DNA from 3 places in the Paenibacillus sp. FSL H3-0310 genome. Region 2 is predicted to be linked to each of the others. Evidence: riboswitches for the same ligand, from Rfam matches in the RefSeq annotation. Region 2 holds a riboswitch; each other region holds the start of a gene.
The links. A riboswitch is a leader RNA that binds a small molecule or an ion and turns the genes downstream of it on or off. The one in region 2 is predicted to bind thiamine pyrophosphate.

Region 1: another riboswitch for thiamine pyrophosphate. It lies ahead of thiC (phosphomethylpyrimidine synthase ThiC); the one in region 2 lies ahead of MHH63_RS15285 (ABC transporter ATP-binding protein).
Region 3: another riboswitch for thiamine pyrophosphate. It lies ahead of MHH63_RS22045 (ABC transporter substrate-binding protein); the one in region 2 lies ahead of MHH63_RS15285 (ABC transporter ATP-binding protein).

Annotation. Positions count from the first base shown of each region.
Region 1 covers NZ_JBBODC010000001.1:113,488-123,838, reverse strand. The annotation lists gene MHH63_RS00755 (phosphotransferase) at 1-771, opposite strand, end outside; gene thiC (phosphomethylpyrimidine synthase ThiC) at 857-2,599, opposite strand; TPP riboswitch at 2,702-2,811, opposite strand; gene MHH63_RS00745 (beta-galactosidase) at 2,883-4,934, opposite strand; gene MHH63_RS00740 (helix-turn-helix transcriptional regulator) at 5,105-5,938, shown strand; gene MHH63_RS00735 (hypothetical protein) at 5,994-6,518, opposite strand; gene MHH63_RS00730 (hypothetical protein) at 6,549-7,049, opposite strand; gene MHH63_RS00725 (helix-turn-helix domain-containing protein) at 7,407-8,195, opposite strand; gene MHH63_RS00720 (iron chaperone) at 8,617-8,988, opposite strand; gene MHH63_RS00715 (hypothetical protein) at 9,047-9,481, opposite strand; gene MHH63_RS00710 (helix-turn-helix transcriptional regulator) at 9,465-9,683, opposite strand; gene MHH63_RS00705 (DUF2199 domain-containing protein) at 10,187-10,351, opposite strand, start outside.
Region 2 covers NZ_JBBODC010000001.1:3,372,314-3,382,664, forward strand. The annotation lists gene MHH63_RS15265 (S-layer homology domain-containing protein) at 1-203, shown strand, start outside; gene MHH63_RS15270 (amino acid ABC transporter ATP-binding protein) at 299-1,051, opposite strand; gene MHH63_RS15275 (amino acid ABC transporter permease) at 1,065-1,733, opposite strand; gene MHH63_RS15280 (amino acid ABC transporter substrate-binding protein) at 1,787-2,623, opposite strand; TPP riboswitch at 2,846-2,949, shown strand; gene MHH63_RS15285 (ABC transporter ATP-binding protein) at 3,148-3,843, shown strand; gene MHH63_RS15290 (ABC transporter permease) at 3,824-4,600, shown strand; gene MHH63_RS15295 (ABC transporter substrate-binding protein) at 4,597-5,634, shown strand; gene thiM (hydroxyethylthiazole kinase) at 5,676-6,470, shown strand; gene thiD (bifunctional hydroxymethylpyrimidine kinase/phosphomethylpyrimidine kinase) at 6,494-7,324, shown strand; gene thiE (thiamine phosphate synthase) at 7,314-7,970, shown strand; gene MHH63_RS15315 (pseudouridine synthase) at 7,951-8,643, opposite strand; gene MHH63_RS15320 (DUF3934 family protein) at 8,753-8,935, opposite strand; gene MHH63_RS15325 (hypothetical protein) at 9,052-9,450, opposite strand; gene asd (aspartate-semialdehyde dehydrogenase) at 9,572-10,351, opposite strand, start outside.
Region 3 covers NZ_JBBODC010000002.1:582,528-592,878, reverse strand. The annotation lists gene MHH63_RS22075 (nucleotidyltransferase domain-containing protein) at 1-286, shown strand, start outside; gene MHH63_RS22070 (WecB/TagA/CpsF family glycosyltransferase) at 500-1,249, shown strand; gene MHH63_RS22065 (hypothetical protein) at 1,774-2,196, opposite strand; gene MHH63_RS22060 (ABC transporter ATP-binding protein) at 2,395-3,228, opposite strand; gene MHH63_RS22055 (ABC transporter permease) at 3,263-4,024, opposite strand; gene MHH63_RS22050 (thiamine-binding protein) at 4,021-4,314, opposite strand; gene MHH63_RS22045 (ABC transporter substrate-binding protein) at 4,393-5,442, opposite strand; TPP riboswitch at 5,604-5,714, opposite strand; gene MHH63_RS22040 (hypothetical protein) at 5,873-7,324, opposite strand; gene MHH63_RS22035 (MFS transporter) at 7,397-8,617, opposite strand; gene MHH63_RS22030 (pyridoxamine 5'-phosphate oxidase family protein) at 8,778-9,197, shown strand; gene MHH63_RS22025 (response regulator transcription factor) at 9,317-9,991, shown strand; gene MHH63_RS22020 (HAMP domain-containing sensor histidine kinase) at 9,988-10,351, shown strand, end outside.

The DNA of each region.
Region 1 (10,351 bases), 3.3 Mb from region 2:
TGCTCCATCTAAATCTTCATCTAAAGCACATGACATCACTGCTCGCGCTACATCAAGCTGCGGATAATCATATTTGAACCGATCAAAATCTAGAATTGCAGACAATTGGCTATCTTGAAATAAAAGATTATCAACCCATAAATCACGATGTGCCCATCCAGCTACAAGTCCTTCGAATATTTCCGGATCTATTTCTTCAGTCGCTCTCAGTTGTATCTCTAGGTCAGTGATGAGTGAAGTTTTGCCCATTTCCTTTGATTGTTGTAGGAGTACATTCCAATGTTCTAAACGTTCCTCAGGGCTTTGGGGAATAAATTGTGGGGTTCTTTTCAAACTAAGGGTCCCATCATTTAATAAACGATGCATTTTACCTGTGGCACGACCCAAATCAAACATTTGAAGGATGTTAATTTTGCCCGGCTCTATGACACGCCCTTCACAATATTCCATAACCATAAACGTCTCTCCCATATCTGATTCCAGTAAAACTTTATGGTTATAAGCCAACAATTCGGGACATGGGAGTCCCTGTAGATACAATCTTTTCTGTTGAGAAAAGGCGAAGCTCAGCTCTTCTGGGTTATACAATTTATATCTTTTTTTGTTGTATTGTTTAAGTAGAAATGGTCCTGAATCCGTTATGATTTTCCATTTAAGATTTAACCAGCCACGTTTTATTGGGGTAGCATGAAGGACTTTCAATCCAAAAAAATGATAGAAACTATTACTTAAATCCTCTAAAATGGCTTCCTCTGAACGAATCGCTTCCAATTCATCAACTCCTATCTATTCAAAGTATAAAAGAAGAAGCCGCCAATGACGACTTCTTTTAGATATTTCTTTTTAGCAGAAAAAGTTATCTATAAATGAGGCTCCCGCCTTGGAGAAACTCTTGCGCCTTCTCTTGCATTCCTGATTCAATTCTCGTCGTATTCCGGATATTATGAGAGATCTTCATACTGCAAAATTTCGGCCCGCACATGGAACAGAAATGAGCTGTTTTAGCGCCTTCCGCAGGCAATGTCTCATCATGATATTCGAGCGCTCGCTCAGGATCTAACGATAAATGAAATTGATCACGCCAACGAAATTCAAAACGGGCTTTCGAAAGAGCATTATCCCGGTCTTGTGCTCCTTTATGCCCTTTCGCCAAATCTGCGGCATGAGCCGCTATTTTATAAGTAATGACCCCTATACGTACATCTTCCTTATTAGGCAGGCCAAGATGTTCCTTCGGAGTTACGTAACATAACATAGCTGTACCGAACCAACCAATCATCGCTGCACCTATAGCAGAGGTAATATGATCATAACCAGGCGCAATATCTGTAGTCAGTGGACCTAATGTATAAAAAGGGGCTTCGTTACAGGTTTCAATTTGCTTATCCATATTCTCTTTAATCAAGTGCATCGGCACATGTCCTGGACCCTCTACCATCACCTGTACATCATGACTCCAAGCTATAGCTGTTAATTCACCTAACGTCTCTAACTCGGCAAATTGTGCTTCATCATTCGCATCAGCAATCGAACCCGGACGTAATCCATCGCCTAGGGAAAAAGAAACATCGTACAGCTTCATGACTTCACATATCTCTTCAAAATGTGTATATAAAAAGTTCTCTTGATGATGCGCAAGACACCATGCCGCCATGATGGAGCCACCTCTTGAAACAATGCCTGTCATACGTTGTACCGTCAACGGGATATAACGAAGCAGAACCCCCGCATGAATGGTAAAATAATCAACCCCTTGCTCCGCTTGCTCAATGAGCGTATCACGGTACACTTCCCATGTTAAATCTTCCGCTTTCCCATTCACTTTTTCCAACGCTTGATAGATAGGCACCGTTCCAATAGGAACAGGAGAATTACGGATGATCCACTCGCGTGTCGTATGGATGTTTTTACCTGTGGAGAGATCCATTATATTATCTGCACCCCAGCGGGTGGCCCATCTCATCTTCTCTACCTCTTCTTCTATGGATGAGGATACTGCGGAATTTCCTATATTGGCATTGATCTTCACTAAAAAATTGCGTCCAATAATCATTGGTTCACTCTCTGGATGATTGATATTCGCTGGAATGATGGCGCGGCCGCGGGCTACTTCATCTCTTACAAATTCCGGTGTCACATTCTCACGAATCGCAACGTATTCCATTTCCGAAGTAATAATCCCTTTGCGTGCATAATGCATTTGAGAGACATTACGCCCCTTTTTCGCTCGCAAAGGTTTTCTATGGAGCGCTGGAAACACTTCCGCCACAGCTTTTCCCGTTGCATTCCCGTTATCTTCAGGCTTCACGGTTCTTCCTTCGTACGCTTCTGCATCCCCTCGTTCCTCAATCCAGCTTAGACGATTGGGCTCTAACCCCTGACGAATATCAGTATGAATATTAGCATCCGTGTAAGCCCCGCTTGTGTCATAGACATGAATTGGGGCATTCTCCTCTTCGCCGTCTATGCCCGCAGTTGGACTAAGTGAGATCTCCCGCATAGGCACCTGAATATCAGGCCGTGAACCCTTTACATACACTTTTTGACTTGCTGGAAAAGCTGATAGATTGATTGGATCGTTGTTCAATTCGCTTGTCATCTCAATCCCTCCTATAAGGTGATTTGATCAAGCGGAGACGGTCTACTCCCCACACATAGAAAAGGCCACATCTGTATAAGATGCGGCCTTAGAGTAGACAAATAGAAATAGAGCTCCATTTCCTCCGCTGGCATTATCCAGATCAGGTTTGACGGTCGATAGTTATAACTATCCTCTCAGCCTGGTTCCACCAAGCTCCCGTGACTATATAATTGCTACTTCAAAGTATAACCGAAAAGAGAGAATTATCCAAATCTACTCAAATGTGAGATCAATGTATACGTTAGTTTAACACCAATACCCCAAATCCTTCCAGAATCACCTCGCCCGACAATGTTGTGCCGCTCAGTAAATCTGTTTTGGTCTCACGAAGATGGATCGTGACAGGAGTCTCACTATAATTAAGCAAAAAAGCATAACTGGAAGAAGCTCCGGTACGGACTTGCAGCTCTACCTCTTCTGGGAGCTCCAGCCAATCTGCTGGCGATTGTAGATCAATTAAATTTATGATCTCAGCCGCTGCCTGTTCATTAAATACGGCTCCGTAATACCAAACCTCACCCTTGCCGCGACGATTTTTAGTTACCGCCGGTTTTCCCGCATAATAATCAGAGGCGTAAACCGCCATCACTTCAACCGAAGCTTCCTCTATTTTGAGAATATCATTAAAGTCATCTGCTCCTGTAACGACTTCGGTCACGCCCGACCAGCTAATTGTTGTTGGCTGACGACTGCCCTTAACCATTGTGAATTCTTCAACTGTGATCCCGCATAGATCCTTAGCAGCACCTGGGAAAGGACGCATATAACATTGACCGCGCTCATCCTTATAGCCGGTTCTACAGCCGAAGATCAGTTTGCCGCCTTGCTGAACATATTCATCCAGCAGTGCTGCTGTCTCATCTGTCATAATCGCTGGGTGAGGATAGATAAGCACGTCGTACCTTGCAAGCTCCTCCAGCGTTGTTTTTTTGCGTAAATAGAGTACGTCATTCGGGATATGCTTCCGCTGAAGCGCCTTGTACCACTCCTTATTGCTCTTCCACATAAACGGGCCATGCCAAACATCGTATTCTCCATCCCACTCATTGTCATAATCACGTACAATAGCAATGTTAGCCTGATTACGAGTACCGACAAACGCATGACCTGCTGCTGCCAGCTCCTGACCGATCTGCCCCGCTTCCCGCACTCTCCGGTTAGGCTGATTATGATAGTCATTGATTCCATGCCAATAAATTTCATTGCCCATCGTAGCTGTCCGCCAGCGGAAATATAACACCATATCTGCTCCATGAGCGATCGACTGATAAGTCCATAACCGCATCTGACCCGGCTTTGGAGAAGGCATATCCATCCGGTTCACCCAGCCACCCGGGCCCGACTGCTGCTCCATAATACAGAAATTCGGGGATATCGAACGAACAACAGATAACGACAGTCCCCAGCCTCTATCATTCAGCGGATTCCGCTCATTCGGGTCATAAAAAATAGTAGAGAACTGAGGATAGGAATCATAGCTGAAGAAATCCAACAGTTCATCCGTCATTTCATGGCTATCGAGATGCCCGAACAGACCGTTCGTGGTTACCCACTGCTTAGGGGCAAGTTTACGGATGATATCCGCTTGGTTTTTGGCAAAAGAAATTGTATTGTCCGAAATAAACCGTTTTTCATCCAATGCCTGATGAGGATTGGGTTGCTTCGGTACTGGAGTCGGACGTGGAAGATAGACCTGAGACCAGTCACTATAGCTTTGATTCCAAAAAACAGCTCCCCAAGCCTCGTTCAAATGCTCAAGTGTAACATATTTCTGCTGTAGCCATTCCCGGAAAGCCTTATGGTCACTCTCCGAATAAAATTCACTGATCTCACAGTTGAGCTCATTATCAATTTGCCAGCCAACTACACCCGGATGATTGCCGTAATGTTCAGCCATTTGTTCTGCAATACGTGCACACAGTTCCCGGTATTTAGGACTGCTGTAATTATAATGACGGCGCATGCCATGCTGAAGTGTAACACCTTCGTAGGTTACATTTAAAACTTCGGGATACTTATCAGTCAACCAAGCTGGAGGCGTCGCCGTCGGAGTACCAAGTACAACCTGAAGACCATATTTATGTGCTAGATCAATCGCCCGATCAAAGAGCCCGAACTGAAACTGCCCTTCTGCCGGTTCAAAAATAGACCAAGCAAACTCCCCCATCCGAATGATCGTAAAGCCGAGTTCACGCATCCGGCGATAATCGTCCTCCCACATGTTTTCTGGCCAGTGCTCCGGATAATAACAGACGCCAAGCTCGAATTTTTCAGTTGCGACAGGTTTCTTCATCATTACCTCCAAAGTATTAAAAATATGCTTTCAATATTATATAATTCTATTGTAGTATCAATGATAAGAGGTCTTATATAACAAAATATTGCTATCATATAACAATCTTGCGTTCATTGCCTTAATCCAACTTGCGCTCTGTTGCGCTACAGAAATGGGTGCTGCCAAACATGAAGAAACAATGGTATTTGCCGACACCGGCTTTTTCAAAATATGTCTGTTATCCTGAATTTTTGGGACATTACACTCACTTTCCACAACATACAGAGAGAAGAAGCGAAGGGTTTCTGGGGAGTTATAACCTGCATTTGATCTTTGGTGGGGAGGGTTATGTATTCCATGAGGGCGAACGTATTCCGATGAGTAGAGGACGAGGTTTTCTGTACCCCAAAGGGGCTTATCAGCAATACGGCTCTGACCCAGGCGAGCCTTGGGATGTCCGCTGGGTTCATTTTAACACTGAAATTGTCCTTCCCTTATTAGAAGAAGTGGACCAGTCTCGTGCATACCTGTTCACTTTTGATTTGGATGCTAAGCTGGACGAACTATTCGAGGAAATGTATATACTAAGCGCTTCCTACGTGACCCGTAGCGAGCCAAGACTATCTGCTCTGCTGTATGAGCTTCTAGTAAAATTGCTGCAGAACTCCGAGCCGCTTCACGGCTCAGTACCGCACGAGGTTAGGCAGTCCATCCGCAGTGCTGCAGATATCATCCATGTCGAATGTGCCAGCCCTTGGTCTCTGGAATCGATGGCAAGATTGACCGGGTACAGCAGCTATCATTTTCTAAGGCTGTTCCGGGTGGTTATGGGTAAAACACCTAACCGTTATTTAACCGATTGTCGGCTGGCTAAAGCCAAGCTTTTACTGGTGTCCACAGGACTCTCCATTGCTCAGGTTGCTACTCAGTCCGGTTTTGCCCAGTCCAGCTATTTCATTAAAGTGTTCAGAAGGTTTGAAGGCATGTCTCCTGTGAAGTACCGGCAGGCTTTTGGGGCGTAGAGGATCTTCCTTCAGTCCGTAGAGATTCAATCTTAGTCTCTTGGATTTATCACCCTTAAAGATCATCCTTAAGAGAAATTTCACTCTCAATATCTAGACTTATTGTTTCGGAATGAAGCTCCCCTTCATTATCATTCCATGTAATAGATAAAGTGGTATTTTCATAATTTTGTCTATTTTTATTTAATTCGTCATATAAATATGGACCAGTTATAGACCCGATATCAGTGTTACTTAATATTGAAACGGGTCCATCCGTTGACCTAGCTTCATTTACAAGAACTGTTTCATCCTTATTATTATTGTTTTTTTCATTGACTTCATACTTATAATAGCTACTATTCACTAAAGCGCTTGGGTCTCCCTTGAACACTAACTTCCCGTGTCCTCGTAAAATTTTGTTAGATGAAATTATTACTTTGTAATCTAAAACATCCCATGTATCCCCTGTACCCTTAAGCGTATATACTTGAACACCAGTGTTTAAATTTGTTTCGACCTCTTTATTGAAATATAAATAACTCCATATCGCATTCGAAATAATAACCACAGCTACAAGTACTAGGATTAGTTTTTTCATATCTGCTCCTTTATAAATACTCCCCAGCCATTATTTATATCTTAAATTCCACTCCTTAGACCATTTCGGGAAAGCTTCTCCGGTCAATTCTTCGAGTGTATTCCCATCAATGGTATAAACCCAGCCCATATGTAATTCAGCGAAATCAGGAAAACTATAGCCTCCTATCACTTCATCGTCTGCTTCTAGCAGAAAAATCAGGGTTTGTTTTTTTGTATTATCCTTCTCATTATCTAAGGGGTGGTTTTTAACGATGAACTTACTTGTAGTTATTTCCTTGCCTATATAATTGATTGGATCAACACTTTGAACACTCCAATATTGTATGTATGGCATTTCCGTCAGCAGTTTTTTATCTAATAAATATTCAGAAACAATTCCTTCATTACTAATGATCAGATAGCCCATATCGGTAATAAATTGTTCAGCTTTGCTATATTCTTTTTTTGAATTATCGCTAATTTGCTCCTTACTACATCCCAATAAAAAGATTAAGAATAACGGAACTATGATTGCCCTTAATTTGTTCATAGGTTCCTCTCCTTGGAGTGTTTATTATCTCCTTAATAGTCTCATAGATTAATCTTATTGTATGAATTTAGTATCATCAAACTCTTTAGCGTCTTATAGGCTCTCCATTCCACGCTGCTCTTCTAATTATTATACCGTCTGACTTCATAAAATAAGTTTTAAACTGACCCTAGAAATTGAAACAGCGACAGCAATGGACGAGAAAATAAAGTCCTAAACTGTCGCTGTTTCATTGAACTAAAGTTCCCCATTACATAATATTCCTTAACTTATTTGCTTTCTTAATCAGGATTCGTTACATATTGTTAACAATAGACATCTGTCAAATATTATACATTGATTTAAGAGCCTAACTTATTATTCTGCCAACTTCTTTTTTATTTTACTCCAAAAGCCGTCATTCCTTCGATTAATATGCTTCTCATTGTAGATCAGCAGACTATAGGAGGACAACAAAGTAGATGTTCTAATAATTACATATGTGCCTATAGCAATCAAAATGACGCAAATAGGATAATAAGGGATTAACACGCCTTTGGAGATCCCCTTTCTCTCTAGCAAAAAGCCCATTCCACCTACCGCCAACATGCCAGCACCCACAATGATCACAGTTGCGTACCTACTCTTCAATCTATTCAAACGTTCTGTTAATTGCTTCACATAACCTTGATCCAGCATAAGAGCCTCTTTATCCAGCACATGGTACCTTTCCTCGTCTTTCAGTATGGCGGACACAAGAACAACGACACCCGCTGCCGCCAACAAAATGATAATAAGAAAAGAATAAATGACTTGTTCCTTCCGAAGCATCAAATACGGCAAAAAAGACATAATTAGAAGGCACACACCTGTCGCAATGCGATTGGATGACTTTCGCTGATGAATCAAATACCCTTCCGCCATCTCTTGGCTGACATAATACCCACGCTCTTCAACGCCGCCCTTTACCTCGCCCTCCTTTAGCAAATAATCAATGGACACCTCGAACAGGTTTCCAATCATTAGCAATTTTTCGGTTTCGGGGAACCCCTGTCCGTTTTCCCACTTGCTGACTGCCTGTCTGGTTGTGCACAGTTTTTCGGCCAGCACTTCCTGGGAATAACCTTTTTCTTTTCTAAGTTGCAACAATTTTTCACTGAAAGACATTTGCTTGCTCTCCTTTGCTATATCTTGCCTTAATTATAGAAAAACAATAGAGTCTATGCTATATGATTGAGGTTGCGTTTACGACACTTGCAGTTGCAAATGCGTAATACATTTTCTTCTGACATCTAGAATCGCAGCAATACCCTGACCTCTTAAACGTTTCCGCGTTCAGGAATACTAGTGGCTTAAGGCGTTCCAGCACCGGGTCGTAGTCTCCTCGGATTGTCTGCCTGCTCCGCATAACAGGTTGAACTAACGTGTATAAATTCGCTTTCAACATTCCATCCACCTTCCAAAATATTGAATATTTCGTGCTGAGAATTCTAATAAAAAAGACAAATCACATATTAAAAGTGACTTGTCCTCTGGTGCTTCCACTTATAAATTTGCTAAAAATGAATTGAACGCTAAATAATATGTTTTATTTCCTCCAAAAAGTTGAACAGTCTGCCTTATCCAAAATATTAAACTCGATCATTTTTTCAAGTAATGAGAAATCAACTGGACTTTCCCACCGGATGCGTAACAACTGCTTGGTGTGATCATAACCTGCCTGCACAATTTCATCAGAAAAACGATTAATTCCTGCAATTTCAGGGGCAACCGCCAAATGATGTTTGGATACACTAAAACCAATAATAAAAGTATCGTGATCGGTAAACATAGGCTGATTCCACGCAACTTTTGGCTTTAAATCAGTAAATTTTCCAGCTACCCAAGCTAAAACCTCTTCCATTCTTTCCCGATGTTGCAGGTTATCAATCTGCGCTAAATATTCTGCAAATACTTCCATGTCATTCTCTCCTAACAAAATATTTTCGAATATTCTAATTGATGTTACGTCATTCCAATTACATTCTCTTAGCATAATAATTAAACAGGAAGATTCCTAAGGAGATTTGAAAAACAAAAACACCACATAACACAGTGACTATAGTTTGATCTACTCCCATTAAACTAAATACAACAGTTAGAGCCATTAGGATGTAAAAGTTAACAATATTAGTTTTCCAACCCGCTTTTTCTCTTATTCTTATTTTCCGTTCATCATTAGCCTCAATTTTACTCATTCTAACTTTCTCATCATTCTTTATTTTGTTCTGGGGCTTATTAAGCCATAACGAATACACCATATTTCCTACTCCAAGCACTGCAAGGACTGAACCCACACCAATGAGCAAACCGGAAATTCCTTTTAGCTTCTCGTCAGTTAAAATAAATCCACCCATATAAACCATAATAGCACCTGCAATTGTTAAGAGCACCCATTTACTTGCCGTTTTCATTACCCAGCTCCTCCTCGTAAATGAAAATATCTTCAATACTCATTTCAAAAAATCGCGCAATCTTAAATGCAAGAATGATGGATGGGTTATACCGGCCATTTTCAAGTGAACCAATCGTTTGCCTGGATACTTCCAATTTATCCGCTAGTTCTTCTTGTTTAATGCCCTTTTCTTTTCTAATCTCTTCAAGCCTGTTTTTCAATATCTTACCTCCTGAAGCAATTATGGAAAGTTAACTTTCCGTAAGAATAACACATTGAAGTGTGTATGTAAAGCTAACTTTCCATTAGCTTGAAATTGATTGCAATTTAACCCGTGATCTTTATAGGTGTAATGATTTAGGGCACGCCTTGTTGATACTACATCTGTAGAATTGGGCATGAAAAAACGCCACCCGCTAACTCCCTAATAGGAGTACGGGTGACGTTGTGTGTTTCACGGGCGACAACTTATGAAAAAAAAAACTTCAGTTAGCTTAGTCTGCCTCAAGAATATACCCTCCTAAATTTTGCCTTTTGGATAAAAAAGTGTCATTGTCAGCAGAAAATAAAATATTAAGACTGTCTCTGTTTCATTGAACAAAAGTCTCCTGTTAGCTTAAACGACATTACGCACCGAGTTTAGCCTTGCAGGGTTGTCTGCTGGCGTAGATATGATTTAAAAAGCTGTCGGCAGCTTCTTCGACTATACTTTCAAATTCTTCTCTTACTGACTATGATTTATTAAATGAGCAATTTCTTTAACTCTCTCCATTGTAATTCCTTCTCTTTGTTCAACTGCAAGTGGATGATTCGTTTGTTCTAATTCTATTAACGGAACAGCACCAACCTCTTGTGTATGCACCATTGTCTTTAACGATAATGTAGTTAT
Region 2 (10,351 bases):
CGATGATCAATATCGTTCCAGTAGATATCGCTGATGAAGCGTCACTGACCCCTGCATATCAAGGCAGTATTCAGCGCTCCCTGAAATACAAGATCAATACTCTAGACGCTAACGGAAAGTTTAATCCAAAAAGCGAACTCACCCGTGCCGAAGCTGCGATTATGCTCTACAACGCTTTGGAGTTCCTGAAAACTGGAGGATAAGCCAAATTTCAGTTACTCTTCTCATTTGAATAATCTACACACGAAAAAGCAGCTCCGGATGATTCCCGAGCTGCTTTTTCATATATATTGTCTTTCTACTCTTCTTCACCATTCAGTCTATTCAGAAATTGCAGAGCCCGGGGATTCTTCGGATGCTCCAGCACTTCTTGCGGAGTTCCTTGCTCTAAGATATGACCGCCATCCATCAAAATGATCCGGTCCGCTACATCGGCGGCAAATTTCATCTCGTGGGTCACAATCACCATAGTCATACCTTCTGCTGCTAATTGTTTGATGACCTTAAGCACTTCCCCTACCAGCTCGGGGTCGAGCGCCGAAGTGGGCTCATCAAACAACAGCACTTCTGGATCTACTGCCATAGCCCGGGCGATGGCCACTCTCTGCTGCTGTCCACCTGACAGCTGATGTGGATAGTTATCAGCTTTATCAGCCAAACCCACCTTAGCCAGCAGTTGAAGGCCCCGCTTACGCGCTTCTTCCTTGGTTCGTTTCAAGACAGTTACCTGTCCCTCCATCACATTGCCTAGCGCAGTCATATGCGGAAATAAATTATACGATTGAAAGACCATCCCTGTTTTCTGCCGAAGAGCTAATACGGAATTCTGAGGAATTTTCTTATGATCTGTAAAATTGATGGTGATATCCCCGAGTGACAGGCTGCCTTGATCCGGGATTTCCAACAGATTAAAACAGCGCAGCAGTGTAGTCTTTCCGGAGCCGGATGGCCCAATAATGACAAGTACCTTTCCATGCTCCATTTTCAGATCAATACCCTTTAACACTTGGAGTGCGCCGAAGGATTTATGCAAATTAATGATTTCAATCACAAGTATCTCTCCTTTAGGTCGCAGAGTAACGATCGAGTCGTTTCTCCAAGTAATTTTGCAGCGCCGACAGCACAGAACAGAACACTAAATAAAACAATCCTGCTTCGGAGTATACCAGCAGAGGCTCATAAGTGGTAGAGGCTACCTGCTGAGCAGTTCTAAACATCTCCGTATAGGTGATGATCGCTGCAAGCGATGTATCTTTGACCAAGCTAATAAAAGAATTGGATAACGGCGGTACAGAAACGCGTGCAGCTTGTGGCAGAATTACGCGGCGCAGAGCCTGCCCACGAGTCATCCCGACTGAGAAGGCAGCTTCCCACTGGCCTTTATGTATCGACAGGATAGCAGCGCGTACGATTTCCGATGAATAAGCCCCTACGCTAAGGGTAAATCCAATGGTGGCGGCAATGAAAGGGTCGAGTACAATACCAACAGCCGGCAAACCATAAAATATAATAAATAGCTGCACTAACAACGGGGTTCCCCGAATGACCCATACATAAAAACGGGCGATTAGCTTCGGAATTACCCACGGTGAAAGACGTGCCAACGCGGTTAGGATCGCCAAAATCAATCCAAGCACAAAGGAAAGTAGAGCCAACGGAATGGTAAAAGCCACCCCGGCTTTAAGCAGGGGTAGCAGTGTATCTAAGAAAATTTGTATTTTGCGGTCATCCATTATTCAGACATCCTTTTTAGCTTCTAGGCTTAATTAGCCTTGCTAGCCTTGTATTATTTTGAAACGTCAGCTCCAAAGTATTTCTCGGAAATTTTCAAGTACGTTCCATCACTTTTCATCTCTTTAATCGCATCACTGACCGCATTCACCAGCTCATCATTGCCTTTCAGGAATACCGCAGCACTTTGTGAGCCTTCAGGAATCTCATCAACCACTTTAATTTTTGCATCTGGTTTTTGTTTTTTCAGATCCAGATAAGACAAGCCATCATTCACAGTTGCATCAATACGTCCCGAAGTCAGCAGATCCATCGCTTGATTGAAACCGTCCGTAGCTACGATTTCAGCACCGTTCTCACGAGCGATGTCGGATAAGTTACTGGTCAGGGATTGTCCGGCTTTTTTACCCTTTAGATCAGCAAAGGTCTTAATATCCTCATTGTTTTCGCTCACGATCAATACTGCCTTGGATACAATATAGGGTTCAGAGAAATCATATTTCACTTTGCGATCTTCGTTAATGGAAACTTCATTAAAAATGACATCAAACCGTTTCGCATCCATCCCAGCAAAAATACCATCCCACTGAGTTTCAAAAAATTCAGCTTCAACACCTAAACGTTTGGCTACTTCTTCGGCAATTTCCACGTCAAAACCCGTCAATTTCCCCGCAGTGTCATGATAAGTAAAAGGTGCATAAGTCCCTTCTGTACCTATCCGCAATTTGCCGCTGGCCTTCACAGCCTCCAAACTGTTTTGCGCTGAAGATGCTGCTCCACCATTCGTTCCAGCTGTTGGTTCAGCAGCCGTATTGGTATTCGAATTATTGCCGCAAGCCGCTACAAGGACCACGGTTAACGCCAATATAATAGTTAAACTCCATTTTTTCATTATTAAATCCCCTCTCTCTATCCGGTTTTTTTCCGGTAAATTGAATAGTACACTGCCATCACATGATCGTCAATACTTTTTTCCGATTATATACATCGGAATTGTAATATTAACTAGATTTCTACTTATATCTTACCCAATCTTGGATTAATCCTTCACTTCTTTCTCTCTTTACTTCTCAGAAAGATATGGTATATTTATAAACAAATTAATATGGACCTGTTATTTCACTAGGGGAGTCGGCCGACTGAGACGGAGCTTCAAGCTCCGGACCCTTGGAACCTGATCTGGATCATACCAGCGGAGGGAAGTGGAGCAGAATTTTCATCAAGCATGTTAAGTGTTATTATGCAGAATGAACTTTTTGACCCATTCATTTCCTCTGGAAATGGATGGGTCTTTATTTGTTTAGGCGCTCCACAAAAATATTAGGAGGTTAGATCATCACGACCATTTTATCTATTCAAGGCCTAACCTACTCTTTTCCGGAAACTGAACAACCCCCTGTATTCGCAAATCTATCCATGGATATCAGGCAAGGGGAATTCGTCTCCGTAGTAGGTGCTAGCGGATGCGGGAAAAGCACATTTTTCAAAACGGTTGCCGGTTTACTCGAACCTACTCATGGAAAAATAAAACTCCCTACGCTCCCCTCAACCGCTAGTCGTTTAGGTCAGATCGCTTATATGCCTCAGCAGGATTTATTGCTGCCTTGGAGAACAGTGCTCGATAACTGCCTTTTGCCCTGGGAGATCAAGCCCAGATTTAGTAAACAGAAAACGATCACTCAGATTCGGGAAATGTTGGCCCGCTTCGGCTTAACAGATGTAGAGAAGGCTTATCCCCATGAACTTTCGGGAGGTATGAAACAGCGAGTAGCATTTCTGCGCACCTTAGTGGCTGGAGGCGGAAGTGGTCTTATGCTGCTGGATGAGCCCTTTGGCGCTCTCGATGCCATGACCAAACGTGAGATACACCGTTGGCTGTTGGAGTTATGGGGTGAACTGAATCAGACGATTATGCTCATCACTCATGATCTGGAAGAAGCCCTATTGCTCAGTGACCGGATTTATTTATTATCTGGCGGTGCGCACAGCGAATTACAGGAGATCATTGTCGATCTACCAAAACCAAGACATTATAAGATGAACTATGAACCCCGGTTTATAGCACTACGGGCAGAGTTGGAGCGAAGATTGCATGCAACCTATACCTTTTAAAAAACATCTAGACAACTATGGTCCCTTCCTTCTTCTGGTACTGCTCATTCTTGTAATCTGGGAGTCAGCTGTTCGCCTTCACTTGATTCCAGCCTTTATTCTCCCTGCACCTTCATCTATTGGCATCGCATTGATCGAGCAAAGGCAATTGTTATTCGGACAACATTTATTAGCGACGTTGCAGGAGATACTGGTAGGTTTTGTCCTTTCTGTGGTTTGTGGTGTATTGCTGGGTATTGGAATGTTCCTGTTTCGCCCCGTAGAAAAGGCCATCTATCCCTTCCTTATCATTAGCCAGACGGTCCCATTAATTGCGCTATCGCCCATTTTTATTATGTGGTTCGGATATTCGCTGTGGAGCAAAGTGGCTGTGGTGTTTTTGACGGCTTTTTTTCCAGTCGTAGTGAGTACATTTGATGGACTTCGTACAAGTGGCCAGACCTACAAGGACTTATTATTAACATTTGGTGCAAACCGCTGGCAGCTGCTTGTCAAAACCCAAATTCCACTGGCGCTGCCTGCTTTTTTCTCTGGCTTAAAGCTGTCCATTGTATACTGCGTCATCGGAGCTACTATCGGGGAATGGCTCGGCGGCAGTAAAGGACTCGGTTACTTCAGCCGCAGAATGGCCGGAAATATGCAGAGCGATGAAATGTTCGCGGCTGTATTTCTGCTGTCCGCGCTTGGTGTTGTACTTTTTCTGGCGATAGCTTTACTCGAACAATTATTTTTAAAGAAAAGAGGATCTAACCAATGAATCATTTAAAATCCCCACAACGAGGACTTATTTCTGTATTTCTAGTATGCACACTTTTGCTCTTAAGCAGCTGCGGGAAGGCAGACAAGCTAAATAGCAACTCCCAAACCGGTTCCTCCAACACCGAAAATAAGCAGTCACACAAGCTGACGATTATGCTTGATTGGTATCCCAATGCCGTTCATTCCTTTCTATACGCTGCGCAACAGCAAGGTTTTTTCCAAGAGGAAGGTTTGGATGTCGAGATCAAAATGCCTGCGGACAGCAATGACGCCCTAAAGCTTGTAGCAGCAAATCAAATTGATCTAGCGCTCAGCTATCAGCCTCAGGTACTTATGGCACGCGGCGAGAAAATTCCTGTACGTTCGATTGCAGCTATCGTGCGGCATCCACTGAATCATCTGATGGTTCCTCAGGCAGGCAGTATTCATAGTCCCAAAGAGCTCGCAGGAAAACAAATCGGCTATTCCTCCATTCCGCTCTATGAAGCAATGATTCGGACAATGATCCAGAGTGATGGAGGCGATCCTTCATCCGCCAAGCTAATTGACGTAGGTTTTGACCTTATCCCTGCGATCTCTACAGGACAAGTGGACGCAATAATGGGCGGGTTCATCAACCATGAACAACTGATCCTTGAAAAAGAGGGACATCCGGTCACCTCGCTTAATCCAACGGATTACGGAGTACCTGACTATTATGAGCTTGTGCTGGTGGCCAGCGAACAAGGATTGCAAAATTCTGAAGCCTACTTTAAAAAATTTCTAAATGCCATAACAAAAGGACAGGAATTTGTGGAGCAGAATCCTGAACAAGCCCTGGATTTACTGGTTGCACATGAAGATGCAACTTCACCGCTCGACAAGGAGATTGAGAAAAAAAGTCTTGAGATTCTACTGCCACTGATGAATGCTGGCGATCAATCTTTTGGTTATCAAGACCCGACATCTTGGGAAAAGGTTCAGCAGTGGTTATCCACCAACGATCTTCTACCAGAAGATATTAAAGCACAAGAAGCTTTTATCAATCTGTAACGTTTAGTTGGTTATTCATTCAAGCTTGAGGAGGAATTATGATGAGTTACTTAGCCAAAGTACGGGAATCCAACCCCTTGATCCACAACATCACTAATATTGTAGTAGCCAATTTCTCAGCCAACGGTCTGTTGGCGCTGGGTGCCTCTCCCTTTATGGCGGATGCCCACGAAGAAGTGATCGACATCGCCGCTATGTCGTCTGCTGTAGTTCTAAATATAGGCACACTCAATGACTACGCCATTCAATCTATGTTGCTCGCTGGTAAATCCGCTAATAAACACGGGGTTCCCCTAGTGCTTGACCCGGTAGGTGCAGGCGCAACTTCTTATCGGACCGCTGTCACTCAAAAGCTAGTGAATGAGATGCAAATCACCGCACTGCGGGGGAATGTAGCTGAAGTCGCTAATGTCATTGGAGAGAGTTGGTCCATTAAAGGGGTGGATGCTGGCGAAGGTGAAGGCGATGTAGTCCTTTTGGCTGAAGCTGCTGCGAGGAAGTTAAGCTGTGTGGTCATCATAACTGGAAAAGACGATGTGATCACGAATGGAAAAAACACTTATATTGCCAGCAACGGTCACCCTATTCTCACGAAAGTTACAGGAACTGGCTGCTTGCTCAGCGCTGTTGTGGGTGCATTTCTCGCGGTAAGTGGAGGTGCCTCGTTGGAGGCCGCAGTGGAAGCCCTCTCCTTCTATGGAGTAGCCGCTGAAATCGCCGCTGAATTAACAACTGGTCAAGGGCCGGGAAGCTTTCAGGTTGAGTTTCTAAATCAACTGACATGGGTCACGCCAGAAGTCTTCCTAGAAAGATCTAGCATCAAACAGCTCAGTTAATGACCCTCAAAGGAGTGAAATCGATGATTATATCCAAAGCTCTAACCATTGCCGGCTCCGATAGCGGCGGTGGTGCTGGCATTCAGGCCGATCTAAAAACCTTTCAGGAGCTTTCTGTCTATGGCATGTCCATCCTTACAGCTGTGACAGCGCAGAATACGCTGGGTGTCCAAGGGGTTTATCCAGTGACTCTGGAAGCTATAAATCAGCAGCTTGATTCTATAGGACTTGACCTGCAACCAGATGCCGTAAAGACCGGGATGTTATTTAACAGCGACATCATCCGCATTGTGGCAGATAAAATTAAGTATTACGGCTGGTCTAATCTTGTAATTGATCCTGTGATGGTCGCTAAAGGAGGGTCCACACTGCTGCTGCAGGAGGCGGTTCAATCCTTAATCAGCCATCTGCTGCCCTTAGCATTGGTGACGACACCCAATATTCCCGAAGCCGAAATGATCACAAAGATGACGATCTCCACCATAGAAGAACGCAAAAAAGCAGCCAAAATCATTCATGGCATGGGCTCCAAATATGTAGTGCTAAAAGGGGGACATGATACCTCAACCACAGCCGTAACCGATCTTCTATATGATGGTCACGAATATACCTTATTGGAGAGTAGCCGGATTCAGACCAGACATACGCATGGTACAGGCTGCACCTATTCAGCAGCAGTTACCGCCGAGCTAGCCAAAGGCAAATCCGTAGCTGAGTCCATTCAAACTGCCAAAGCATTTATACAAGCGGCGATTGAGGACGAGCTGGGCATAGGGGCTGGGCATGGACCAACCAATCATTTTGCTTATCAAAACAGACTGCGGGGGATAAACAGTGCAACGAATGAACAGTGAACATCTGCGAGATCTATTAAAAGTCTATTTCATAATGGGCAGCGTAAATTGCCGTAAAGCTCCCGTTAAGGTGCTGCAGGAAGCGGTAGCTGGGGGCATAACCATGTTTCAATTCCGTGAAAAGGGTACCGGATCCTTAAGCGATAAGGCACGACTTAATCTTGGCAGACGACTTCAAAAGATCTGTCATGCCAATGGCGTGCCCTTTATCGTGAATGACGACATTGATTTAGCGATCGCGCTTGATGCGGACGGAATTCATGTAGGACAGGAGGATACACCTGCATTGGCGATCCGCCAGCTACTTGGAGAGAATAAAATCATTGGTGTATCCGCTCACTCCTTCGCTGAAGCTCAGCAGGCGATTGCCGATGGAGCCGACTATCTGGGCGTGGGTCCCATCTATCCTACGTCATCCAAGGAGGATGCCAAAGCTGTTCAAGGCACTGCGATGATTGAAGAACTAAGAAATAAAGGCATTACCATCCCATTGGTTGGCATTGGGGGAATCACGCTGCAAAATTTTGCACCAGTATTAACAGCTGGTGCGGATGGGATTTCTGTTATCTCAGCGATTGCCGGAGCTGAAGATATTACCACAACTGCCAGAGGCTTTGTTGACAAAGTCAGTTTAAGCGGGACATAAGCTCATACAGCTCTTCACTGCTTAAATGCCGCCATTGTCCCAGCTCCAAGCCGTCTAATGTAATATTCATAATTCTTATGCGCTCCAGCTTTAGTACTCTATATCCTAACTCCTTGCACATTCTGCGTATTTGCAGATTGAGACCTTGAGTTAGGATAATTCTAAACTGACATTCTGTAATCCGATAGACCTCACAAGGTTTCGTTGTGACTCCAAGAATGTTCACGCCGCTAGACATCGCTTGTAAGAATTCTGACGTAACCGGTTTGTCTACATGAACTACATATTCTTTTTCATGCCCATTCTCGGAACGCATCATTTTATTTACGATCTCTCCATCGTTGGTTAACAAAATGAGGCCTTCCGAGTTTTTATCTAATCTGCCGATCGCAAAGATCCGTGAAGGATACCCTACAAAATCAATAATGTTCCCAGCCACATGTGGGGCTGCTGTACAGGTAATGCCTATCGGCTTATTCAAAGCGAGATACACTGGCTCCCCTTTACTGCTTGTTATCGGCTCCCCATCGATCCATACGATATCCTCTGGCTCTATAAGAATGTTCGCCTCACAGACAATGCCGTTCACAGCGATTCGACCTGCTGCAATTAATCGCTTGGTTTCCCTTCTGGAACAAAAGCCTGTTTCGCTTATATATTTATCGATTCTCACTGCTGATCCTACTTTCTCTCTATATACTTACATCTGGTCATAAAAAAACACCTGATTTTAACGATCAAAATCAGATGTTAACCTTCAGGAATAACCCAGTTTAAGGGAGCTATTTGGTGCCTCCGCTTTTTTTCACGTTACTGCCCTTGCTTCCACTTGCACCTTTAGCACCTGGACCCGTCGTTGGATCACTTTTAGCAGGTTTAACTGGTTTTGCTGTTTTGTTCCAGCGTGTCCAGCCTTTACTCCCCGTACCTCTGCCTGTGCCGCCACCTTTACTTTTTGCACCCATCATATCACTCCGTCAGTCATTCAGAATTCGTATAGTTTATACACTTTACCTATCTTACCACACTCTCAACCTTTCTGTTTAAGTAATAACAAATGCTTCATCTAACTAGCCACTGTTTAGAATTTAGCATCTTTATTCATTTCATGAATATCAAAGGTATCCTGATGTATTTCGATGGCGATGACGGTGTCCTTTTTTTCAAAAAATTGCACATGTCCTAACCGCTTGTCCTCCAGCTCTATCCATCCAGCATCGTTTAATTTATTAAAATAGCCGTCAGGCCGATAAAGACCTTGTTCTCCTCCTATATTATCCAATTCGTACTTTACACCTATTTTTATATTGGGGTTACTTGAAGTCGTTGTCACTTCGATTTCTTTGGCTTTTTTAGGAATAGGAATTTCAGCATTAATGGAACATACTCCATACTCTTGTACCTCTTGAGTTGATGATGTACAACCGCTTGTAAACAGGATTAATGGTAACCATATAAAAGCTAATAAATATTTATTCAATGGTATCCTCTCCTTCCATAACTTATTTTACCAAATTCAAAATTAAAATAAAAACACCCCACCAAAGACTAAGCTTTGATGAGGTGTCTATTCACATCAGCTTTGCAGCTCATGCATGGACTTATTTCGGTTGAATATAACCTTCTGCTTTCAGAAGCTCTGCGATCAACACAGCACCGCCAGCTGCTCCGCGCAGGGTGTTATGGGAGAGACCTACGAATTTGTAATCATAGAGGGCATCTTCCCGAAGTCTGCCCGTCGATACGCCCATTCCGTTCTCGATATCACGATCCAGCTTAGTCTGTGGACGATTGTCCTCTTCAAAATAGGTAATGAACTGTTTAGGTGCGCTAGGCAGTTCAAGCTCCTGAGGACGTCCTTTAAAACTCTTCCAGAGATTCAGAATCTCTTCTTTGGACGGTTTTTTCTCAAAAGAAACAAATACAGCAGCCATATGTCCATCCGCTACAGGCACACGGATACACTGCGAAGTAATCGTTGGCGCTTCACTCTTTACGATACCCTCTTCTTGAACGCTTCCCCAGATCCGCAAAGGCTCTTGCTCGCTTTTCTCTTCTTCGCCACCGATGTAAGGAATCACGTTGTCCAGCATTTCTGGCCAGTCTGCAAAAGTCTTTCCTGCACCAGAAATGGCTTGGTAGGTGGTGACCACCACTTTAGATGGATTGAAGTCTTTGAGCGCATGAAGTGCAGGCACATAACTTTGAATGGAGCAGTTAGGTTTAACCGCAATGAAACCTGTCTCTGTTCCCAGACGTTTTCTTTGCTGTGCAATAACCTCAAGATGCTCCGGATTAATCTCAGGAATGACCATAGGCACGTCAGGCGTCCAGCGATGCGCTGAGTTATTGGAGATTACTGGTGTTCCGGTGCGAGCATA
Region 3 (10,351 bases), on a different contig from region 2:
AGAAGCATTACGCTGTGCCATTACTATTGAAGGTTACCCCTACCCCTATGACAAATGGCTGGTACCTGTAGCCAAACAAACGACTGTCGGCCGAAAGATTATGGAGTGTGCGGGCGATTTTTGGAGTTTTATTAGAGATGATGAATCCTTTGCCCCTATGTACCAAGAGGATAATAACTTTGTCAAAATGGAAAAACGATTCCGGAAGATACTTGTAGAGGAATTCCGCATGCGGGGGATCGATGAACCTTGGTTAGTAGAGTGGTGGAAGTTTATGGAGGAGTGAGTGGAGCTATAGGGTGTTTGGGTGAGTAGAGTAGCTGTGGTGGCGGGGGTGCTGGGGATGGCTGTAGTGGGCTGAAATGGTTGAAGCGGTGGAATGGCTGAAGTGTTTGGGTAGCGTAGTAGCTGGGGTGATTAAGTAATTTAAATGACTCCCCTTCCTCCTCTTGATTATGGTAAGGTATATTGAAGTGGAATTTTAGTGAGAGGTGATTATATGGACGGGACAGTTTCAATATTAGGAGTTCCCTTTTCAAAACTAACACTACATGAGACAACACTTCATCTAACAAAACATATTCAATCTGGGGAATCGAAACTTTTCCATTTGATCACGGCTAACCCGGAAATTACGATAACAAGTCAATCGGACGAGCTGCTACGAACCATACTTCAAGAAGCGGATTTAATCACTCCTGACGGGATTGGCATTGTGATGGCATCAAAAAGAAAAGGCGATCCTATTGCTGAGAGGGTAACTGGATATGAGCTGCTTCTTGAGCTTTTGGAGCAAGGAAATAGCTTGGGATGGAGTTTTTATTTCTTGGGAACAGATGAGCTTACCAGCTGTAAAGCGGTCGAAAAGATCACGGAGTTATATCCGAATGTGAAGATTGCAGGAAGACATAATGGTTTTCTTACCAAGGAAGAGGAGCCTGCCATTGTAGCAGAAATACAGCGCGCACAGCCAGATTTCCTGATCGTTGCGATGGGTGCGCCATACTCTGACAAATGGGTATATAAGCACAAACAGGAGCTTACGCAGGTAAAAGTTGTTTTTGGCGTGGGGGGCAGCTTAGATGTAATAGCGGGAAAAGTTACTCCTGCACCAGCGCTATGGAAAAAACTCAATCTGGAGTGGTTGCATCGACTTTTGTTCGCTCCCGTTGCGAAGGGACAAAAGTCGCGATGGCGCAGACAGGCAGTACTGCCCAAATTCGTGTTCCGAGCTATGATTAGGAAATGAAGAAAAGGCCTCGTTTATGGGGGCCTTTTTTTGGTTCGGTTGGTGGGAGAGGAGGAGGGGGCAGATGTGAGAGTAGGAAGTAAGGAGTAGGGGGAAGAGTAAGAGAGATTAGTGGGAGTAAGGTGAGGAGTATGAGCAAGAGTGAGTAGTGAGATTGAGGTAAGGACTAGGAGTAGGAGTAGGAGTAGGAGTAGGAGTAGGAGTAGGAGTAGGAGTAGGAGTAGGAGTAGGAGTAGAGTAAGAGTAAGAGTAAGAGTAAGAGTAAGAGTAAGTAGTGGGATTGAGGTAAGGAATGGGAGCAAAAGTGAGTAGTGGGAGTATGTGTAAGAGTGGTGAGTAGGATGTAAGTGCGACTATAGCTGTGACCTTTAAACAAATTAATAATAATAAACAACACCGATTCTGGTTGATGCCATAGTCTCGTATTTAATTCAAACTAAAAGCTAAAGAGGAACAATAAGGGCAAAAATGCCCCTGAGTCACTTGAATTCCGCCCGAAGTGGGAAATAGAAGGCAAAAATGCCCTAGATCGGGTGCAATTCAGCCCGACGAATCAAATCAACGGTATAAATCCCGCAGAATGAGCCGAGTCCGGCCCGACGAAGTAAATCAACGGTATAAATCCCGCAGAATGAGCCGAATCCGGCCCGACGAAGCAAATCAACGGTATAAATCCCGCAGAATGAGCCGAGTCCGGCCCGACGAAGCAAATCAACGGTATAAATCCCGTAGACTGAGCCAAATCCGGCCCGAAGAATCAAATCAACGGTATAAATCCCGCAGAATGAGCCGAGTCCGGCCCGAAGCAGCAAATCAACGGTATAAATCCCGTAGACTGAGCCGAATCCGGCCCAAAGCAGCAAATCACCGGTATAAATCCCGTAGACTGAGCCGAATCCGGCCCAAAGCAGCAAATCACCGGTATAAATCCCGTAGAATGTCCCCAACCCGCCCGGTTACTATCCATTACCAACAGGGAGTCGGTTTTCGCCACACATTTAATGTGATCCCTACTATGATGAGTGAAATTTGTTTAATTGAGCAGATACATCCGCGTCAATTATAAATAGGGCAGGAGTTTATCGCTGCAAAATAAAAAAACTGACACCGCTATACCAGCGATATCAGTTTACAGAGCTTAGCGATTAAGCTAGCGGCTGCCTATTTTTAGCTTGTTCCTCTCGCATCCACTGTGACAACTGGCGTTTGAGCTTAAGGAACTCGGGAGAGTCCGTAATCTCATCACGGCGTGGCCGCGGAAACGGCACATCGACTGTATGCAGAATGGAGCCGGGGCGGCCGGAAAATACATAGATACGATTAGAGAGCAGCAACGCTTCTTCGATGTTGTGAGTAATGAACAGCACAGAGCGGCGATTCTCTTCCCACAGCTCAAGCAGCCAGCGCTGCATTTCACTGCGAGTTAGTGCATCCAGTGCGCTGAAAGGTTCATCCAGCAACATTAGCTCCTGAGGAGCGAGCAATGCTCTGAGAAAAGCTGCACGCTGCTGCATCCCGCCAGACAGCATATGCGGATAAGCATGTTCGAACCCGCTTAACCCAACCTTGGCAAGCCACTGGCGCGCTTCCTCGCGGGCTCCATCCCGCAGTGCGCCCTTGATCTCCCCAGCAAGCAGCACATTATCCTCAATCGTACGCCAAGGAAAAAGAGCAGGCTGCTGCGGCATATAACTAATTTCACCGCGTTGACCTGTAACGACCTTACCGTTCATGCGGATCGTGCCTGCATCGGGTTTCACAAGGCCGCCAATCATATGGAATAAGGTGCTTTTTCCGCAGCCGGAAGGACCAACGATCGAAACGAACTCTTGTTGCTCTACCTTGAGAGAGACATTATTCAGAACTTTCGTCTCACGGCGACGATGGGAAAAAGATTTGGAGATGCCGCTCACTTCAAGGGCGGGTGCCACGGTATGAGCTTCAGGAGAGCTTATGACTTCTGTTGTTCTGTGTTGCATTTGCGTCGCTTGAGACATACAGGCATCTTCCTTTCTATGAGTTACGGCGCGGCTTCCAGCGAACCAGCCATTTTTCCAGCAATGCAATAATAGCAAAGAGTACAAGACTTAAAAGTACAATAATAACAATAGCGACAAACATCCGATCCGTACGATATGCGGATTTCTGCAGGAGCATATAATAACCAATACCTTTATCCGCGCCAATCCATTCAGCGACCACGGCGCCCATAACCGCATAAGTAGCAGATATTTTTACGCCGGAAAATAGTGCCGGGATAGAAGAGGGCAGCTCCAGCTTGGTGAAGATTTGCCACTTGCTTGCGCCAGCCATTTTCATATAATTCATCATGACCTGATCACTTTGGGCCAGACCGCCCATCGCAGCGACAGCTACCGGGAAGAAACATACTAGTGTAATCAGCACGATTTTGGGCAAAAGACCAAAGCCGAACCAGATAATGAGCAGGGGTCCGAGCGCGATGGAGGGAACATTTTGACTCAGAATAATAAGTGGATAAAAAGCCCGTCTAGCCCAAGGCAAAAGATGCAAAAGCAAAGCAACGATCAGGCCTACCCCCGTACCAATGGGAAAACCAATTAAAGTGAGCCGCAGCGTAGCCATCGTATGAGCCCAAAGACCAGAAGCGTTACTGGTGGATTCACGGGCAATATCAGCTGGACTCGGCAGAATCCAGGATTCAATATGAAATACAGATACAGATAGCTGCCATACGGTTAAAAAGAAGACGACCGCCACAAGGGGCGGCCATATTAGCTTCCAGGTCGATCTCACGGCCGATATTTCTCCGTCAGTTTATCCATGCTGATTCCGTTAGGATTATGAGCGATTTTGATCTGCGAAATTACGCTTGGACTGCCTGCTTCGATCAACGCCTCCTGCATCTGACGCACAACCTCCAGCAGCTCGCTAAGCTCACCTTCCATTGTGGTTTCCAGCGGATTCACTTGATGTTTAACACCGGATTTCTGAATGACCTCAATCGCTTTATCTACGTATGGGATGGAATCCTCGTTGTTCGGAGTTTTTGGAATTACTTGAATGCTTAGTAGGGTGTTAGCCACAATAATCAATCCTCTCATTTTATAAGGTAAGTTCAAAAAGCCAACTTTGATAACGAAGTAATTCATTACAATTGTTGTTTACTCCGCCGGTAAAAAATCATTACTGAATGCACTAGCAGCATCCAGCGGTTTATCCAGCAACTTCAGATCATACATCCAGTCGCCGTAATTTTGCCAGACCTCGGTTTTTTGCTCGCCCCAGCGGGCAGCATCGTCCTTGTATTTTGGGCTAAGCCATTTTTGGCTAGCTAGGACAAGGTCGGCGTCCAGGTCAGGAACGGCCTTCGATAACATACCGGCAGCCTCTTCCGGATGATCTATGGCATATTGATAACCTTTTGATGTGGCTTTCATGAAGGCCTTCACCAGATCAGGATGATCTGCAATTTGCTTCTCACTCGTCGTCAGCACAGGCGTGTAATAATCGAGCTGCGGCGCATAATCCTTTAAGTACAGCATATCCAATGGCTCGCCACGCAACTCAGCCTCAACACCAGTCCAAGCGTAGAAAATCCAGGCGAAATCAATGTCACGTTTGACGGCGGTAAAATAATCAGCTTCACCGATACTGATCAGCTTCACCTTTTTCACATCGCCACCTTCAGGATCCATGATAGCTTTCATGGCTGCTTCTTCGGCCGGTGAGCCCCAGCCTCCGTAGGTTTTACCTTCAAAATCCTTTGGTGATTTAATATTGCGATCTACTGGAGCAGCGAATCCCGACGTATTATGCTGAATAATAGCTGCTATCGAGACAAGGGGCACGCCTTGTAGACGGGCTAGCGTTAATCCTTCTTGGGCGCTGATGCCAAATGCGGCTTCGCCAGAAGTAACCATAGTATCAGAACCCGCTGCGCCTGGCTGAACGATCTCGACGTCCAGACCTTCTTCAGCGTAGTAACCAAGATCCTTAGCTACGTATAGACCGGTATGATTTGTGTTCGGTGTCCAGTCGAGTGCGACTTTAACTTTGGTGAGCTCTTTTGGAGCATCCGTCCCAGCCGAAGCAGTTGGATCAGTAGCATTTGCTTTGTTTCCGGCTGTATTCCCATTGTTGCTGCCGCATCCGGCAATGGCAAGAATGAGTACACAGGTGAGGCACAACGTAAGTGCTTTTTTAAGGTGCATGTCTTCTTCTCTCCTTTAAGGTTACAAGAATCCCGTCTTCACAACATGAACCGTAAGTTGTAGTATGTACGTTTTTCTACATCTTTTAGTGATCTTACAAAAAAAGCGCCCCGAGTGATCGGGACGCTGGCTTGGCGCAAGGTTAGTTAAGGTCACAGGGACCAGAACCAATTGGCGATTCCTACGCTGGCATTATCCAGATCAGGTATAAGGGTCAGTATCTTGTGGGATACAATCTCAGCCGGCCAATTCCAGCACCCCTGGTTCTATGAAGTTAACGGGTATTTCTATGTGCAATATAAGTAAGCATAAGTTTTGTACCCATACTTTATATCTTATATTTCTCGCATACGGTGTATTATAGACGGCTGTACTCGGAATGTCTAGTAGTGCACTCCTGAATTTTTCCAATCCAGTAGTTTCTTTTTTGCTAGTCTAGATCTTTATATTTCTTGCGGTGACGCCGTTTAAGCTCACTAACCAGCGCCCCTAGCGTGAGGACAACGCTGATCAGAATCCCGCTCATGATCACGAACAGGGCAAGAAATTCAAAGGGAGAATAACCAATCATTTTACTCCATTGAATCTTTCCATCCAGATCGTCAATGACCTGATTCATGCCGTAAATCCCGCTTACTACCGTAAATACAGTGAGAATCATCAGCAGATTATCCCGTCGCTTGGACTGAAACTTATCCTGATACTGAAACAGGTCATTTAAGGTTTCTTTCACTTCCTCGAACAAAGCATCGTTTCCGTATACTTTACGCAGCTGAAGAAATATCTCCCTGCCCTGCGACTGGGAAATCAACTCCAAGAAGTAGAACTTTGCCGAGAACTTATTGATGGAGTAGATTAGATTGTCTATTTCCTCATAATCATGATTAATCCGAAGTCGGGAGTGCATATTGGCGAGCTTTAGCAGAACGATTTTGTGGAAAATATTGAGTAAAAATCCGTAATAATATTGCCCGTACATCTGGTTGGCTAGACTAACAGCAATCTCTTGTTCAGCGCGGGTCATGCAGCAAAAGGTCTGCTCATTCATCATATAATACGTGTCTGGACCCCAGCGATTATAGGAGTGTTCATGACAATAGTTCGCAATATACGCTGGATCGCTGGCACTGGCATAGGGCTTTCCGTTCAGATTAATTCCATCAAGCTGTGAGGCACGATAGCGCAGATTTACACTAATCTCATCAGAGCTTTCTTCATTCTGAAAGCCATAAAAAGCTTGCACCTGCATTCTTTCATCTACGAAAAAAGGAAGGGTCTCGAAATAAGCCCCATTGATATCCGATTGATCCAGATATGGCTCCAGTCCATCCACCAAATTTCGGAAGACAAAATCCTCTACCATCTCATAGGTCTGTTCCCCGCAATGAATATAAGTGTAATCATCCTGTATGAAGGTATTCTCTAGCGCACGGAAACGATCCGCGAATTCTAGGGCAATACTAAAGGGAATTGAATCCCCCTCCAGCTGGACACGTATCGTCACGAATCCAAGCTGAAAAGGACATATGAATATATCCGTCGAGAGAATTTTGAAAAATATAGATTGCTGCGGAATCTCCAGAATGCAGTCGAGATTATTTACTCTGGAAAAACGGCGAAACGAGTCGGCATCCTTCCTGCGTGGAAAAAGGACATGTGCAGCAAACGGTAAATAGGTGCGCTCCATACGTTCATGGGAAACACAGTAGCCATCTCCGTAATAGGCAGCTTCAAGCTCTTTATTATCCAGAAAAAAACGTGTGAAGCCGTCGTCCTGTAATTGCTGGATAAGCTGCTTAGAATCGCCCTTTTTTATAGAAAAGGGAAATATAAACTGCATGAGCGCAGTATGTAACAAAGGCTCAGTTGAAGACTCATTCATTCATCGTCCATCCTTGTGCTCAGAATATGCTTATAGATCACATTACCCTAAAAGGATAACGTTGATACTGTTCTAAATACGGGAACTCTTTCCTTTCAACGCTTGCATGGACTGGAACCTCCATGCGGCAATGCTTAGCAGAAACAAGAAGGCGGCAAAAGCGGCCAGTAATCCGGCTGTTTGTGCCACTTCTAAATGGTCCATAGACCAGCCCATAAACAGAGGTAGCAAAGCACCGCCAACACCTCCGGAAGCAATCATAATGCTGGGTGTTGACTCTTCGGTGCCAGGCAGCATTTTGCTGGAGTAGACTAAAGCAATGGAGAAAATACCGGACATAAACAGCCCCAGCAGCAGAATTACAATGAAAGCAGCCATTCGATTGTCAGTGAACGGAAAGAGTGCCAGCAGTAACAAGGTTAGTAAACAGCTGCTGAGAATGTACACGCGATAAGATATTTTTTCGGCAATTACACCCGCAAACAATCTTCCTGTAGACATCGCCAGCCAAAAGAAAGTGACTGTCAGTGCTGCGGCAGACTCCGTCATCCCTAGCTTGGCAATAAAGATAGCCGGCATAAAGTTGACTAAACTCATCTCTGTGCCTACATAAAGAAAAAAGAAAACGATGAAGATCCCTAACAGAATCCATTGCTTACCTTTATACGGAAATTTTTTGTTAGAACGTGAGCTTGAGGATTGCGAATTGTCTGCTCCTTGGACAGAGGCGCGTTCATCCAGCATTCGTTGTAGATTACCGAAATGCCCTCTTGTCCAGAGGATAAGAGAAATTAAGGAGAAGGCAGCGACGATTAGAAAGGCCAATCTCCACGCTCCGGCAGCAATGAGCGGACTGGCGATAAGCGGCATCACGAGTGCGCCTATCCCGAATAGCACTTCAAGCCGGCTCATTGCAATAGCAGTTCCTTCGGTTACAGCACCAATAATAATGGTGCCGATAACCGCTTCGATCATCCCGAAACCAAAACCTGCGGCAACAGCGATAACATACATCCAGCCCCAAGGCGGTAGAAAGGCGTAGGCAATTTCTGCAACTAGTAGAAGACTGGTGGCAATGAGGATGCCTCCACGTTTTCCGAAGCGGCGATTAAGCAGGGGAGAGACCAACACACCTGCTAAAAAACCAGCGAATTGACTAAAGATTAATTCACCGCCAGCACTATAATTTTGATCATAATGTTGCAGTAGAACGGGCAGAATAGATCCCAGCACAACATGTGCCAGACCGATAACGAAGTAGGAAAGACAGCCGATCCAAATCAGTTTTTTCACGAAGTAAGCTCCTTATCTTGAAGTAGTTTATGAGGTAAGGTCGGATTCAATGTGAACCTGAAGGGTACATTATAATAAGCACCATTGTTATGATAAATCCAAACGGTGAGCTTGGATATATAAACTTTTGTTTACATGCTTGAAGGGAGAGATTTACGTAATGGATAACAAACAACTGGAGCAACTCATTATTAAAGCATTGGATGACAACAAGTTCGGTTCCTTTGGTACGATCGAAGAAGGAAATAAGCCGAAAGTACGTTATATGGCCATTTTCCATGAGGGTTTGAAGATTTATTTGGCTACAAATCGCAAAACTCATAAAGTGGAGGAGTTATCCGATAATCCGAATGCTTTTGTACTGCTTGGCTATGAGGCAGGCGGAAGCAAAGATGTGCTGGAGATTGAAGCAACTGCTACCGTCTCTAAGGATGAAGGCTTGCGCTCCAAAGTATGGAATAAAGAGCTGGAGCCATGGTTTACAGGACCTGATGATCCTAATTATGTAATTCTGGAGCTTACTCCAACACGTATTGAGTATGTAGGCAGCAATAAAGAGCATGGAGTATGGCAGCCGTAAGCTATAGCGTTGAATTGATCAAACAGCCCTCCTATCCCATATGGGGTAGGAGGGCTGTTTGATGTGTTATAATGACTTCAACTTTTTAGGTATTCATATCGGGGAGGAGCTAAAGCTACATGAGCGTTACTCTGTTATATATTGAAGATGATCGTGAAATTGGCAGTGTAGTGTCTGCTGATTTAAGCGAAAGAGGATATAGTGTCCGCTGGTTACGGAGCGGCGAAGGAGCGATGGAAGAAGCCGGCGCCTGCCAACTGGCTATTCTCGATGTTATGCTACCAGGTCTGGACGGGTTTACGATCGGGCAACGTTTGAAACGTTCTTACCCTAAGCTGCCCATTTTGATGCTCTCCGCCCGGACCTCGATTGATGATAAGCTGCAAGGTTTGGAGTTCGCAGATGATTATTTGACCAAGCCTTTTCATCCGGATGAATTGGCCGCTCGAATCGAGGTGCTGCTCCGAAGGAATGGGGCATCTGTTCAGGATTCACTCACACTTAAACATCTAGTCGTATATGAAGGGGATAACCGCGTGATGAATGCTCAGACTCAGGAAGAAATCATGCTTACAGGTAAGCAATTTCAGATTTTTTCCTATTTGCTGCGTCATCTTAACCAAATTATGACGAAGGAGCAGATCTACGAGGCCGTGTGGGGTGAGGCTTATATCGAAGGGGATAAAACTCTGATGGTACATATTCGTTATTTGCGCGAAAAGCTGGAGCTTGATCCGGGTAATCCGGAAATTATCGAAACTGTCCGTGGGATCGGCTACCGGGTAAGAGCATGAGAGGATTAGAGCGCATTCGCAAGAAACGTAATTCCTCCTTGTTATCAGGGTATTTGCTAATTATCGTATCTGCACTGCTATTTATCCCTGTGGTCCTTCCGTTGTCTTTTGTTGGCTACAATATTCTTAACGAAGTGACCAAAGGTGCCCCGCCTGTAGATACATCCCTGTATTCGAATATTGCACCGCTGGAGACTATGTGGCATAAAGAGGCACTTCACTTAGAAAATGCTTCTTCGGAAGCCATAAATCAGCGGCTGATTGAATTGAGTCGAAAATACACCGAGGCTACTATGTTTTGGGTAGACGGGCAGGGAAAAACCCAGTTGATTCTCACGCCTGAAGAAGGGGATAAGGATA